2 regions of the Luteimonas sp. YGD11-2 genome follow, and region 1 is predicted to be linked to the other one. Evidence: predicted binding sites of a transcription regulator. Region 1 holds the regulator's gene; the other holds the start of a gene.
The links. Region 1 encodes FliA, which starts transcription of late flagellar genes. Its sites were predicted from a motif close to TAAAGTTTNNCNNNCNNNGGCCGATAA; they were not measured.
Positions count from the first base shown of each region.

Region 2: ERL55_RS08415 (GGDEF domain-containing protein) is a predicted target of FliA. The motif match lies at 5,256-5,282, and genes of this name have one in related genera.

Region 1 is NZ_CP035376.1:1,571,744-1,579,108, reverse strand. It holds gene flhF (flagellar biosynthesis protein FlhF) at 1-540, shown strand, start outside; gene ERL55_RS07170 (P-loop NTPase) at 527-1,396, shown strand; gene ERL55_RS07165 (RNA polymerase sigma factor FliA) at 1,393-2,145, shown strand; gene cheY (chemotaxis response regulator CheY) at 2,171-2,563, shown strand; gene ERL55_RS07155 (protein phosphatase CheZ) at 2,572-3,168, shown strand; gene ERL55_RS07150 (chemotaxis protein CheA) at 3,173-5,017, shown strand; gene ERL55_RS07145 (flagellar motor protein) at 5,067-5,807, shown strand; gene motD (flagellar motor protein MotD) at 5,812-6,759, shown strand; gene ERL55_RS07135 (ParA family protein) at 6,759-7,365, shown strand, end outside.
Region 2 is NZ_CP035376.1:1,848,393-1,855,757, forward strand. It holds gene ERL55_RS08395 (hypothetical protein) at 1-43, opposite strand, end outside; gene ERL55_RS08400 (aromatic amino acid lyase) at 40-1,944, opposite strand; gene hisS (histidine--tRNA ligase) at 2,017-3,426, opposite strand; tRNA gene ERL55_RS08410 (tRNA-Pro) at 3,549-3,625, shown strand; gene ERL55_RS08415 (GGDEF domain-containing protein) at 3,685-5,193, opposite strand; gene pgaA (poly-beta-1,6 N-acetyl-D-glucosamine export porin PgaA) at 5,440-7,365, shown strand, end outside.

The DNA.
Region 1 (7,365 bases):
GTGACCACCGACACCGCGCGCGTCGGTGGCCGCGAGCAGCTGCACAGCTACGGCCGCCAGCTCGGCATCGCCGTGCACGAGGCCGACAGCGAGGCCGGCCTGCTGCAGCTGCTGCAGAAGCTGCAGGACTACCGGCTGGTGCTGGTGGACACCGCCGGCCTGAGCCAGCGCGACCGTGCCCTCGCCGGCCAGCTGAACTGGCTGCGCGCCGCGCGCCAGGTGCGCACCCTGCTGGTACTGCCGGCCAACACCCACTTCGCCGACCTCGATGAAGTCGTCCGCCGCTTCGAGCACGCGCGCCCGCAGGGCGTGGTGCTGACCAAGCTCGACGAGACCAGCCGACTCGGCAGCGCGCTGTCGGTGGTGGTCGACCACCAGCTGCCGCTGACCTGGACCACCGACGGCCAGCGCATCCCTGAAGACCTGAGCCGGGCCAATGCGGCCCACCTGGTACTTCGCCTTGAAGATCTCCGCCGCGATGCCGATAAGCCCATGGCATCCGAGCATTCCGCCCCGGAGCACACCCATGCTGTCGCCTGAGACCCTGCCGCCGATGTCCGTCGCCGTTCCGCCCGTGCCCGCCCCCGTGCGCACCCTCGCCGTCACCGGTGGCAAGGGCGGCGTGGGCAAGACCAATGTGTCGGCGAACCTGGCGATCGCGCTGTCGGAGCTCGGCAAGCGCACCCTGCTGCTGGATGCCGACCTCGGCCTGGCGAACGTCGACGTGCTGCTGGGGCTGTCGCCGCGCTACACGCTGGCCGACCTGGTGGCCGGGCGCTGCAGCCTCGACGAGGTGATCCTCGACGGCCCGTCGGGCGTGATGATCGTCCCCGCCGCCTCCGGCCGCCGGCACATGGCGGAACTGCGCCCCGCCGAACATGCCGGGCTGGTCAACGTCTTCAACGACCTGCAGCGCGATCTCGACATGCTGGTGGTGGACACCGCCGCCGGCATCACCGATTCGGTGCTGACCTTCTGCCAGGCCGCGCAGGACACCCTGGTGGTGGTCTGCGACGAGCCGGCGTCGATCACCGATGCGTATGCGCTGATCAAGGTGCTGGCACGCGAGCGCGGCGTCGGCCAGGTGCAGGTGGTGGCCAACATGGTGCGCAGCCCGCAGGAAGGACGCGGCCTGTACGAGAAGCTGTCGCGCGTGTGCGAGCGCTTCATCGGCGACGTGTCGCTGAACTATCTCGGCGCGGTGCCGCAGTGCGAATGGCTGCGGATGTCGGTGCAGCGCCAGCAGGCGGTGGTGCGCGCCTACCCGTCCAGCCCGTCGGCGCGTGCGCTGGCCGAGATCGCCCGCCGCACCGCCCGCTGGCAGGCACCGACCGCGCCGCGCGGGCATGTCGAGTTCTTCGTCGAGCGGATGCTGCGCCAGGGGGTGCCGGCATGAGCATGGCCGCCCGCCACTACCAGGACATCCAGCGCAGCAGCGCGCCGGATCCGATCGTCCAGCATGCCGAACTGGTGCGCCGCATCGCCCATCACCTGGCGGCGCGGCTGCCGGCCAGCGTGGAGATCGACGATCTCGTCCAGGCCGGCATGATCGGCCTGCTCGAAGCCTCGCGCAGCTACGACGCCGACCAGGGCGCCTCGTTCGAGACCTATGCCTCGATCCGCATCCGCGGTTCGATGATCGACGAGATCCGCCGTGGCGACTGGGTGCCGCGTTCCGTGCACCGCCGCGCGCGCGAAGCCGCCGCCGCGATCCGTTCGATCGAGCAGGCCACCGGCCGCGCCGCCGCGGCGCAGGAAGTCGCCGACAAGCTCGGGCTGCCGCTGGCCGACTACATGCGCCTGCTGGAAGACGCCGCGCGCGGCCAGGTGCTGAGCCTGGACTCGCACGTGGAGGACCACGGCGAGGTCGAGCCCGCGCGTCGCGGCGGGCCCACCCCGCAGGAGGCGCTGGTGCGTGGCGAATTCGGCCGCGAGCTTGCCGCCGCGATCGGCCTGCTGCCCGAACGCGAGCAGCTGGTGCTGTCGCTGTACTACCAGCAGGAACTCAACCTCAAGGAGATCGGCGCGGTGCTCGGCGTCAGCGAATCACGCGTGTGCCAGATCCATGGCCAGGCGGTGGTGCGGCTGCGCGGGCGGCTGACCGCGTTCGAACTCGCCGATACCGGCATCGGCGACGACGACTGATGCCATCGTTTTACTGGAGCCCCCTTTGAACAAGAACATGCGCGTGCTGATCGTCGATGACTTCTCGACGATGCGGCGGATCATCAAGAACCTGCTGACCGACCTCGGCTTCAACAACACCGTCGAGGCCGAGGACGGCCACAGCGCGCTGGCCGTGCTGCGGCAGGACGCGGTGGAACTGGTGATCACCGACTGGAACATGCCCGGCATGACCGGCATCGAGCTGCTGCGCGAGATCCGCGCCGATGCCAAGTTCCGCACCCTGCCGGTGCTGATGGTGACCGCCGAGGCCAAGCGCGAACAGATCATCGAGGCCGCGCAGAACGGCGTGAACGGCTACATCATCAAGCCGTTCACCGCGCAGACCCTGGAAGAGAAGCTCAACAAGGTGTTCGAACGCCTCGGGGGCGGCGCTTGAACGCGGCGGTGGCGGACGACGTCCCGGTCGCGCGCCTGCTGCAGGATGCACTCGACGCGCTGGAGCGCGGCGACGAGGACGCCTGGCGCCGCCACGTCGATGCGATCGCCGCATCGCGCGCGCATACGCTGGTCAGCGGCCTCGGCCGGCTGGCGCGCGAGCTCGAACAGGCGCTCGATGCCCTGCCCCCGGCACCGTCGGGCGGCAACCTCGACGACGCCTGCGCCCGCCTCGACCACGTGGTGGCGATGACCGAGGAGGCCACCCATCGCACCCTCGACCTGATCGACGACAGCCGTGCGCTGGTCGCCCGCCTCAAGGACGGCCCGCTCGACGACAGCCAGGCCGGTACCGTCGAGGCGCTGCGCGACAACCTGCGCGAGATGGCGCTGGCACAGAGCCACCAGGACCTCGGCGGGCAGATCATCCGCCGCGTCGCATCGATCGTGCGTGGCGTGCACGAGGGTTTCGGCGAACTCGGCCTGCCGCCGAAGGACGAGCCGGCGTGCCCGAACCGTGGCCACGGCCCGGCGGTCGGGGGGCTGGATCGCGGCACCGTGGGCCAGAGCGACGCCGACGACCTGCTGTCGAACCTCGGGCTCTGACACCGTGAACGCCTCGCCGGAAATCGCCGCCGACTTCGTGATCGAGGCACGCGAGCTGCTCGACGACCTCGGCGGGCAGCTGGTGGCGCTGGAGCAGACGCCCGGCGACCGCGAACAGTTGAACGCGGTCTTCCGCGCGTTCCACACGCTCAAGGGCGGCGCCGGCTTTCTCGGCGTGACCCCGCTGGTGGAGCTCTGCCACGCGGCCGAGGAAACCCTGGGCGCTGCACGCAGCGGCCAGGCGACGCTGGAGGCGCGGCATTTCGATGCCGCGCAGCAGTCATTGGACTGGCTGCAGGCGATGGTGGACGCGATCGACTCCGGCAGCGAGGTGCCGCGCGCGCCCGCCGCGGTCGTCAACGGCTTCTCGCTTGCGCCGCCGGCCACGACCGCCACGCCCGCCGCCGCCGCCGCCAATGGCGACATGATCGGCGACGACGAATTCGAGGCACTGCTCGACCAGCTGCACGGCAACGCGGCGCCGGGCCCGGTCGGTGCAGCCGGAAACGGCGGGGCGATCAGCGACGACGAATTCGAGGCGCTGCTCGACCAGTTGCACGGGTCGGCCCCGCCCGGAGCTGCCGCAGCCCAGGTGACTCCGCCGGCCGCCCCGCGCACGCCGACGCCCGCACCTGCGCCGCCTGCCGCCGCCGCGCCGAAGCCGGCAGCCCCGCAGGCCGCCAATGGAGCGGCCACTGCCGAGCGCGAACACACCGTACGCGTGGACACCCGCCGCCTGGACGCCATCGTCGATCTCGTCGGCGAGCTGGTACTGGCGCGCAACCGCCTCAAGACCCTGCGCGCGCGGCTGCGCGACGAGGAGCTCGACCGTGCCGTGAGCACGCTCGACAACGCCACCGCGCGCCTGCAGGGCGCGGTGATGCACACCCGCATGCAGCCGGTGGGCAAGGTGTTCGCGCGCTTCCCCAAGCTCGCGCGTGACGTCGCGCGCGCACTCGACAAGGAAGTGGACCTCGAGCTCGTCGGCGCCGAGACCGAGCTCGACCGCAACCTGGTCGAGGCGCTGGCGGATCCGCTGGTGCACCTGGTGCGCAACGCCATCGACCACGGCATCGAAGCACCGGCCCTGCGCGAGGCCACCGGCAAGCCGCGCGCCGGCAAGGTGAGGCTGATCGCCCAGCAGCAGGGCGACTATGTCGGCATCGAGGTGCAGGACGACGGTGCCGGCATCGACCCCGAGCGCCTGCGCACCAAGGCGCGCGAGAAGGGTCTGATCGATGCCGAGACCGCGGCGCGGCTGAGCGTGGAGGAATGCCTGCACCTGGTGTTCATGCCCGGCTTCTCGACGCGCAGCGAGGTCAGCGACATTTCCGGCCGTGGCGTCGGCATGGACGTGGTGCAGTCGCGCATCCGCGAGCTCAGCGGGCAGATCCAGGTGCACTCCGAACTCGGGCGCGGCAGCCGGTTCTCGCTGCGCGTGCCGCTGACGCTGGCGATCCTGCCGACGCTGCTGGTGCAGGCGGCCGGCGATGCCTATGCCTTGCCGTTGGCGCGGGTGCAGGAAGTGCTGCATGCACCCACCCATGCGGTGAACTGGTTCGACGGCCGCGCCGCGCTCGACCGCCGCTCGCACACGCTGCCGCTGCTGGACCTGCGGCACTGGCTGCGGCAACCGGCACCGGAGACGCCGCTGCTCACCATCGTGGTCCTGCAGCGCGGCGACGCCCGCTTCGGCCTGGTGGTCGACGAGGTGCGCGGCCGCGAGGAGGTGGTGATCAAGCCGCTGCCACGCGCCCTGCGTGGCCTGCCCGGCTACGCCGGCGCCACCCTGATCGGCGACGGCCGCCTGGCGCTGATCCTCGACGTGGACGCGTTGCGCACGGTCTGATCGGCACCGCGCAACTCAAGTCGCGCGCACCTTCGCCGATATCGCCACCATGGATATCTTCAGTCTCGTCGGGCTCGTCCTCGCGATCGTCGCGCTGATCGGCGGCAGCGTCCTCAAGGGCGCCGGGCTTGCCGGCCTGTGGTCGCCCGCGGCGTTCGTGATCGTGATCATCGGCACCGTCGCCGCCATCCTGCTGCACGCACCGCGCCCGGTGCTCACCCGCGCCATGAAGATCTCGCGCTGGGTGATCAAGCCGCCGGTGGCCGACCGCCAGGCGCTGATCGCGCAGCTGCTGGAGTGGAGCAACGTCGCCCGCCGCCAGGGCCTGCTCGGGCTGGAAAGCCACGTCGAGGCGCAGACCGATCCGTTCCTGCGCAAGGGCCTGCAGATGCTGGTCGACGGCCTCGAGCCCGAGGCGATCCGCCACATGCTCGAGATCGAGCTCGGTGGCGAGGAACACCACGACCTCGCCGCCGCGAAGATCTACGAGAGCATGGGTATCTATGCGCCCACCCTGGGCATCGTCGGCGCCGTGCTCGGCCTGATGGCGGTGATGCAGAACCTCGCCGACCCCAGCAAGCTCGGCCAGGGCATCGCCGCCGCCTTCACCGCGACCATCTACGGCATCGCCTCGGCGAACCTGCTGTTCCTGCCGATGGCGGCCAAGCTCAAGAGCGTGGTCGGCCGCCGCAGCGGCGAGCGCGAACTGGTGATCGAAGGCCTGATCGCGATTGCCCAGGGCGAGAACCCGCGCAATATCGAAGCGCGGCTTGCCGGCTTCCTGCACTGACGCCATGGCACGCCGCAAGCACCACGAGGAGCACACCAATCACGAGGCGTGGGCAATCCCCTACGCCGACCTGATGACGCTGCTGCTCGCCTTCTTCGTGGTCATGTACGCGATCTCCTCGCTCAACGAAGGCAAGTACCGGGTGATGTCGCAGTCGCTGGCCAATGCCTTCAACGGCACCCCGCGCACCATCGACCCGGTGCAGATCGGCGAAAGCGATCGCCGCGAGTCCGACTTCGGCCGCCCCACGCCGATTCCCAGCGGTGCGCGCCGCGGCCCGCAGGCGGTGTCCCCGGTACTGGATTCGCCCCTGCAGCCGATGCTGGAATCGAAGCTGCGCAGCGATCGCACCGGTGAAGGCCTGGATGCGGCGGCGCTGGAAGCCTCGCGCAGGCAGCTGTCGCGCATCGCCCTGCAGCTGGAGGACGCGCTGTCGGAGATGGTGCGCGCACGCATGATCACCATCCACCGCACCGACCTGTGGCTGGAGGTGGAGATCAACAGCGACATCCTGTTCCCGACCGGTTCGGCGTCGCTGGATCCAGCCGCCCAGGGCCTGATGACGAAACTTGCCGCGCTGCTGCGCGATGCACCGAACCCGATCCGCGTCGAGGGCTATACCGACGACCGGCCGATCCGCACGCTGCAGTTCCCGTCCAACTGGGAGCTGTCGGCCGCGCGCGCGGCCAGCGTCGTGCACCTGTTCGTGCGCGAGCAGCTGGCCCCGGAGCGGCTGGTGATGGTCGGCTACGGCGAACACCGCCCGAAGGCCGACAACGCCACCGATGCCGGCCGCAATGCCAACCGCCGCGTGGTGCTGATGGTGCTGGCCGCACCCGATGCGGCCGGCGCGCGTGCGGTCGACCACCCACAGCCGGCCGGTTCCAACCAGGCCGCAGTGGCCAGTGCCCCACCCCGTGCGGCCACGATGACGATGCGAGGAGACAGCTGATGCGCGTGTGGGCGATCGCCAACCAGAAAGGAGGCGTGGGCAAGACCACCACGTCGCTCGCGCTCGGCCGCAGCCTGGTGCTGCGCGGGCTCAGCGTATTGCTGGTCGACCTCGACCCGCATGCCTCGCTGACCCGTGCCTTCGGCATCCCCAGCGACCCGCAGCCCGCGGGCGTGGTGGACCTGTTCGGCGCCCCGCCGGCCACCCTGGCCGGGGTGATGCGCCCGGCTCCCGTCGAAGGCCTGGATTTCGTCTGCGCGCAGACCGCGCTGGCCACCCTGGAGCGGCGCAGCGCCAACCAGCCGGGCCTGGGCCTGGCGCTGTCGCAGGCGATCACCCGCCACACCGGCGGGCACGACGTGGTGCTGCTCGACTGCCCGCCCACGCTCGGCCTGCTGATGGTCAACGCGCTGGCCGCGGCCGACCGGCTGATCGTGCCGACCCAGTGCGAACCGCTGGCGCTGCACGGCCTGGCCGGCATGGTGCGCACCGGCGCGATGGTGGAACGCTCGCGCCAGCGGCCGCTGCCGGTGTCGGTGCTGCCGACCCTGTTCGACCGCCGTACCCGCGCCGGCCGCGACACCCTCGCCCAGCTGCAGCAGGAAT
Region 2 (7,365 bases), 280 kb from region 1:
CTTCCAGGGCACCGAGCCAGCCGTAATGCAGCGGCAGGTTCAACCGCCCTGCTCCAGCGCCCGGCGCGCGGCGGTCAGCAGGGTGCCGTCGGCCACCAGGCGCACCGCTTCGGCCACCTCGCCATCGAGCGCACGGTCGCGGTCCAGGAAGGCAATGCGCTCCCGCAGTGCGGCGTGGGCCGCGGCGACGGCCGATCCGGGCTGGAAGGGCTCGGAAACGGCGAGCTCCTCGCGCAGCGCATCGACCTCGGCGAGGAAACGCTCGCGATCCGGATGGGACGGCCCCGGCGCGCCCTGCACCTTCACCGCGAAGCCGGCGGCATCGCTGCGCCGCGCGAGGTCGCGCGCGGCGTTGATCATGTCGCGGCGGAAATCGAGCGCCTGCGCGGCGGTGTGCATTTCCAGTGCCAGCACCTTGCCGAGGTCGGCCACCATCGACAGCACATGGCGCGCCTCGTTGGCGCCCATCGACACGTGGTCCTCGGCGTTGGCGCTGGTGGGTACCGAGTACACGCTGGCCGGGTGCGCGCGCGTGGCGAGGTCGTTGACGATCGCCGCCGCGGTGTACTGGATGATCATGAAACCCGATTCGGTGCCGTCCTCGTTGCCGATCAGGAACGCGGGCAGGCCGTCGCTGGTGGACGGATCGACCAGCTTGTTGAGCCGCCGCTCGGAGATCGACGCCAGCACCGGGATCGCGGCCTTGACCGCCGACAGTGCCAGCGCCAGCGGCATGCCGTGGAAGTGGCCGGCGGAGATCACCTGCTCCTCGACGTGCTCGGCCTCGCGGTCCGGGAACACCAGCGGGTTGTCGGTGACGGCATTGAGTTCGATGTCGAGCACGCGCGCGGCGTGCGCGGCGGCATCGCGCACCGCACCGTGCACCTGCGGGATGCAACGCAGCGAATAGCTGTCCTGCGGCTGGTGCTTCTTGCCGCCACGGAACGGCTTGAAGCGGTCGTAGAACTTCTCGCGTCCGTGGCGCTGGTTGGCGGCCACCCAGTCCCAGCCGATATCGAAGCGCAGCGCCTGCGCCTCGGCCGTGTCCCAGCTCTCCGGCATCCAGAAGCGGAAGCGCGGCACCAGGTGGTAGGCGATGTCGGCGAGCGTCGAACCGTCCAGCAGCGCACGCAGGCGTGCGGCCACCTCGACCTGGCCCGGATGCGGGCGCAGCGCGTGCACGTCGGCATCGAACGCGCCGAGGCGTCCGGCAAAGGCGTCGATGGTCATTGCCGCGGCGAGGTCGGCGGTGTCGAGCAGGTCCTCCAGCCGGTGCAGCGCCAGCACGCCCATCGCCAGCATCTGCGCGGTGCCATTGTTGAGCGCCAGGCCCTCCTTGTACGACAGCTCCACCGGGCGCAGGCCGGCGCGCGCGAGCGCCTCGCCACCCGGCATCCGCTCGCCGTCGAGGAAGGCCTCGCCGCCGCCCAGCAGCACGATCGCCAGGTGCGACAGCGGCGCGAGATCACCCGACGCACCCACCGAACCCAGCGACGGCACCACCGGCACCACACCGGCATTGAGCATCGCGGTCAGCGCCTGCAGGGTTTCCACGCGGATACCCGAGTGCCCGCGCAGCAGCGTGTTGATGCGGATGCACAGCATCGCGCGCACCACGTCGGCCGGCATCGGCTCGCCCACGCAGACCGCATGGGTGACGATCAGGTTGCGCTGCAGCTCGGCGTGCAGCGAGCGCCCGGACGGCGTGGCGCCCGGCAATTCGTCGCGCAGCGGATGCGCGCCGAGCAGCTTGTCGGCATTGCTGCCGAAACCGGTCGAAACCCCGTAGATCGGTTCCTCGCGGCGGACCTGCTCGGCCAGGAAGGCGGCGGCACGTGCCACCGCCTCCAGCGCACCCGCATCCAGCTCGACCGGGGCCCCCTCGGCCACCATCACCAGTTGCGTACGGCTCAGCGACCTGCCGTCGAGATGGATCGGTTTCATCTGTCGTCCCCTGTATTCGTTGCCGGGCCGTCGCGCATGCCTGCCGCTACCGGCGTGATGCGTGCGGCGGGCTCAGCGGCCTGCCAGCGCGCGGGTCTGCTCGAGCTCGACGCGCAGCGCTTCCGCGCACTCGGCGCGTGCCACCTCGAACTGCTGCTCGCGCAGCAGGTCCTTGACCGCGACCACGCCGCGCGCGCGCTCGTCGTCGCCAGCCAGCACCACGAAGCGGACACCCGCCTTCGCCGCGTACTGGAACTGGCGGCCGAGCTTGCGAGGCTCCATCTGCACTTCGGTGTTGATGCCACCGGCGCGCAGCCGGCGTGCCAGGTCCAGGGCGTCGTCGAGCGAGGCATCGTCCATCAGCGCCACCATCGCCTGCACGCTGCTTTCGCCGATGCCGTCGATCAGGCCGGCGTCGCGCAGCTGGAAGAACAGCCGGGTCAGGCCGATCGAAATGCCCACGCCGGGCAGCCTGGACTTCGTGTAGTGGCTGGCGAGGTCCTCGTAGCGGCCGCCGGAACAGATCGAACCGATCTCCGGATGGTCGGTGAGCGTGGTCTCGTAGACGGTGCCGGTGTAGTAGTCGAGGCCGCGGGCGATCGAGAAGTTCAACCGGTAGGCGGACTCGGGCACGCCCAGCGCACGCACCAGCTCCAGCACCTCGCGCAGTTCGGCGGCGCCTGCGCGCAGCGCCTCGCCGGCGCCCTCGCCCGCCTGCGCCAGCACCTGGTCGATCCGCGCCAGCGCATCGGCATGCGAGGTGGAGCGCACTTCGACGAAATCGAGGATGCGCTGCACCGCATCAGCGGGAAGACCGAATGCCGCGCCGGTGAGCGTCTCGCGCACGTAGTCGGGGCCACGCTTGTCGATCTTGTCGACCTCGCGCAGCACCAGCGCCTGTTGCTGCGCATCGGTCACACCCTGGGCCTCGAAGAACCCGCGCATCAGCTTGCGGTTGTTGAGCTGCACCGCGAAGCCGCCGATGCCGAGCTCGGAGCACACCGCGTGGATCACCGCGAGGATCTCGGCGTCGTAGCGGATGCTCAGGCCGTCCTTGCCGATGACGTCGATATCGCACTGGTAGAACTCGCGGAAGCGCCCGCGCTGGGCGCGTTCGCCACGGTAGACGCGCTGCATCTGGTAGCGGCGGAACGGGAAGCTGAGCTCGTGCTCGTGCTCGGCCACGTAGCGCGCCAGCGGCACGGTGAGGTCGAAACGCAACGCCAGTTCCGGGAGGCCGGCACCCTCGCCCGCGGCGGCGTTGGCCAGCGCGCCGGTGGACTGCACGAAATACACCTGGCGCTCGGTCTCGCCGCCGGTCTTGGTCAGCAGCACGTCGGACAGCTCGAACACCGGCGTCTCCACCGGCAGGAAGCCGAAGCGCTCGTAGTTGCGGCGGATCACGTCCAGCATGCGCTGGAAGGCGATCTGCTCGCGAGGCAACAGTTCCATGACCCCGGCGGGGGTACGCGGCTTGATCAAGGCGGGCTCCGGCAGTGCAGAAAGGCAGTGCGACAGTTTAGCGGCTCGCCCGACTCCGGCGTCCGATCGTGCACGACCCCCTTGCCGAGTTCTTCGCGGATCCCTAGAATGCGCGGCTCAGTCGGGGTGTAGCTCAGCCTGGTAGAGCGCTACGTTCGGGACGTAGAAGTCGCAGGTTCAAATCCTGTCTCCCCGACCACTGTTCATCGAAAAAGCCGGCCTCGCGCCGGCTTTTTCGTGTCCGCACCGGTCGCAGGATCAGGCCGCGGCGATGCAGCGGTCCTTCCCGGCCCGCTTGGCCTCGTACATGGCCAGGTCGGCGCGCTTGACCAGCGCATCCAGCGACTCCCCCGGCGCATACAGGGCAACGCCCGCACTGAAGGCGATGACGATCCGCGCGCCCTCGTGCGGCAAGGCGCGGTGCTGCAGCACGGTCCGCAGGCGCGCCAGCGCGGCGAGTGCCTCCGGCAGTGGCGTATCGGGCATCAGCACGACGAACTCCTCGCCACCGAAGCGCGCGACGACGTCGCTGGCACGCAGCGTGAGCCGTGCGACCTCTACGACGTGGCGCAGCGCCGCGTCGCCGCCGAGATGCCCGTGGGTGGCATTCAGCGCCCGGAAATCGTCGAGGTCGAGCATGGCCAGGCACAGCGGGCGGCCAGCGCGCACCGCGGCGGCGGCAGCGGCGTCGAAACGTTCCTCGAAGCCGCGACGGTTGAGGCAGCCGGTCAGCTGGTCCTCGCGCGCCTTCCCCGCGGCGTCGCGCAGCTTCTGCTCCAGCTGCTGGATATGGCGTTCGCGCGCCTCGACCTCCTGCCGCGCAGTCAGCAGGTCGTCGCGGGCCCGCAGGGCCTGCGCCTGCACCCGGGCGGTATCGACCAGCACGTCGTCGAGCATCTGCTGCAGGTCGGTGATGCTGCGCGCCTCGCGCACCCGCAGCGCATGGCGGGTAATGCGGTCGTGGAACTCGCCGGTGTCCACCGCCATCCCGTCCAGACGCTCCACGAACGCCGCCATCATGTCCTTCATCGCGGTGCGCGAGTCGGCGATGCCCTGCCGCAACAGGCCCTGCCGGTAGATCACGTCGCGCAGTTCGGCGCGCGCCGATTGCAGCGACTGCCGGTCCATGGGCCCGCCCAGCAGGCCACGGACCCGGGCGATCTGCCCATGCAGCCAGCTGCGCTCGTCGAGCAGCTCGCCGATGTTCTCCAGCAGCACCTCGAACAGCCCCACCAGCATCGCCAGCTGTTCGTCGGCATCCTCGGCATACAGGCCGACCCGCGTGCACAGGCCGGTCAGCTGTTGCGTCAGCGCGCCCAGGTCCTGCCCGGGCCGCCATTCGCGCACCCGGGTGGCCAGCGCGCCCGCTTCTTTGGCCAGCGCGGGCTCGCGCTGCAGCAGGGCCCCCAGCGCGACGCCCAGCACCTGGCGGAGCGCCTCGCGCAGCCGCTCCGCCTCGCTGGCCGACGGTGGCTCCAGCTCTATGCAGCGGATGTACCTGTCGACGAGTTGCCGCATCGAGCGGCCGTAGGCGACCCAGTCCTCGGCGGCGCAGGCCGCCTGCAGGTAACGGCCCATGTCGCCGAGCTCGTCGTGCAGCCCGGCCATGCCGTCGGCGAAGGCGGCCAGCAGCAGCGGTGGCTGGTCGGCGCCCGCGAACAGCACGCGCAGCCCTGCGCCGTCGATCGGCTCGGCACGGCGGATGGACACCGCGGCAGCTGTGCCGCCTGGCGATCGACGGAAGGTGGTGGCGGGGGGATCGCTCATGTCGCGCATGGAAGGTTTCTGTGCAGCGGCGGGCATGCGCCGCGCGGAGGCGGACCCAATGGCTATCGGCTGCCGCGGCGAAAGATTGAGGAATCGCCGCGTCGTCGCTGCCCGCTATCTGAACCGCGCGAGAAGACCTTCCGGAACTGGCAACGCGCCGTTGACATCGGCCTCGCAAGTATCGCCGCGCCGAATGCCGCAGGGATGCAGTGACACGGCCCGCATCCCAACTCAGTCGATCACTTCATGCGATGTCCCTGCGTTGTTCGTCCTGGCCGTCTTGCCCTCCTGCTGTTCGCCCTGTCGCTGCCCGCCGGCGCGCAGGTGCTTCCATCCAGTGATCCCGCCACGGGCCGCCACTCCGGGGCCGGTGTTTTCGCGGCCATCGACGACCTGCGCAGGCAAGGCCGGCATGCTGAGGCCCTGCTGCTGATCGAGCGCCGGCTCGCGCACAGCCCGGACGACGACGCGTACCGCCTGCGCGTGCTGACGCTGGCCGATCTCGGCAGTTCGCGCCTGGCCGCGGCCGGGCTTGCGCAACGCCCCACCCTGTTCGCCGACCACGAGCGTGAGCGCATCGAGGGCAACGCGGTGGCGCGGCGCCTCGGCTGGGCCGAAGTGCTGCCGGAGAACCCGCAGGACCGGCTCGCCGAAGCCCGCGCCGCGCTGGCGGAACTGCGCACGCTGCAGCGCGAGGCGCCGCGGCAGACCCGTTGGGAATCCACACGGCTGCGGGTGGATGCACTGACCGCGCTCAACCAGTTGCACAGGCACGAGGAGGTCGCCGCCGGTTACCGCGAGCTGCTGGCCGACGACATCGAGGTGCCGGCCTACATCCTGGCCACCGTCGGCGATTCGCTGCTGGCGTTGCGGCGCCCCGACGAGGCGCTACCGGTGCTGGAGCAGGCGGTCGCCCACGACCCGGGCAACGTCAACGCGACGATCCTGCTCGGCTATGCATGGCTCGAGCTCGAACGCTTCGATCGCGCGCTGCCGGTGTTCGCCACGTTGGCCGCGTCGCAACCGGCGTGGCCGCGGCGCGATGGCGCCATTGCCGGCTACGAGAACTGGGACCGCTACAGCGCCGATGTCGCCCACGCGCTGGCCCATTCCCACGCCAACGATCACGCCGGGGCCGAAGACATGCTGCAGTCACTGGTGGCCATCGGCCCGCACAACGCATCGCTGCAGGCGGCCTTCGGCGCCGTGCAGGCGCGACGGCTGCGGCCCGCCGCGGCGCTGCAACGCTACCGGATGGCGGCCACGCTGGATCCATACGATCGCGATGCCCTCGCTGGCCAGGTCGGCAGTCTGGTCGCGCTGGAGCGCATCGACGAGGCCGCGGATGCACTGCAGGCGTTGCACGCGATCCATCCGGACGATCCGCGCAGCGCACGTATCGCCCGCGATCTCGATCGCCATCGCGGTGCGCAGCTGTCGCTGTCGTCGGCGTCAGGTCGCAGCAGCCCGCTCGGCGGACGCACGGCGCAATCGCCTTTCGGCAGCCGCGATGCCAGCCACGCACTGGAGCTGCGCTCGCCGCTGCTGGCCGGGCGCTGGCGCGTGGGCGTCGTCGGCCAGCAACGTGAGGCCGACTTCGACGACATCCGCACGCGCTATCGCGGCGCCGGCGTGGGCGGCTGGTACCGGCACGACCGCCTCGGTGCCGCGGCCACCGTCTGGCGTATCGACGACGATGACGCGCCCGGTCCCACCGCGTGGTCGTTCGCCGCAGACTGGCGCCTCGGCGATGCCTGGCGGATCGGCGGCTCCATGGCCCACCGCGATGCGGATGCCTCGCTGCAGGCGCGCCGGGCCGGCATCACCGCCGACAGCCTGCGCCTGAGCGCCGACTGGACACCGGACGACACCCTCGCCATCGGCGCGCATGCATCGCGCCTGCGTTACGACGACGGCAACACGCGCGACCGGATCGGCGTGGATGCATCCACCCGCCTGCATACGCGCCCGCACCTGCTGGTCGATGCACTGGCCTCGGTCCATGTCAGCCGCGGCTCGCACGGCGAGGACGCCGCGTACTTCAACCCGTCGCGCGACGCCTCGATACAGCTGGGCCTGCGCCTGGACCACATCACCTGGCGGCGCTACGGCAGCGCGTTCCGGCAGAGGCTGGAACTGCACGCCGGCCCGTACTGGCAGCAGAGGCATGGC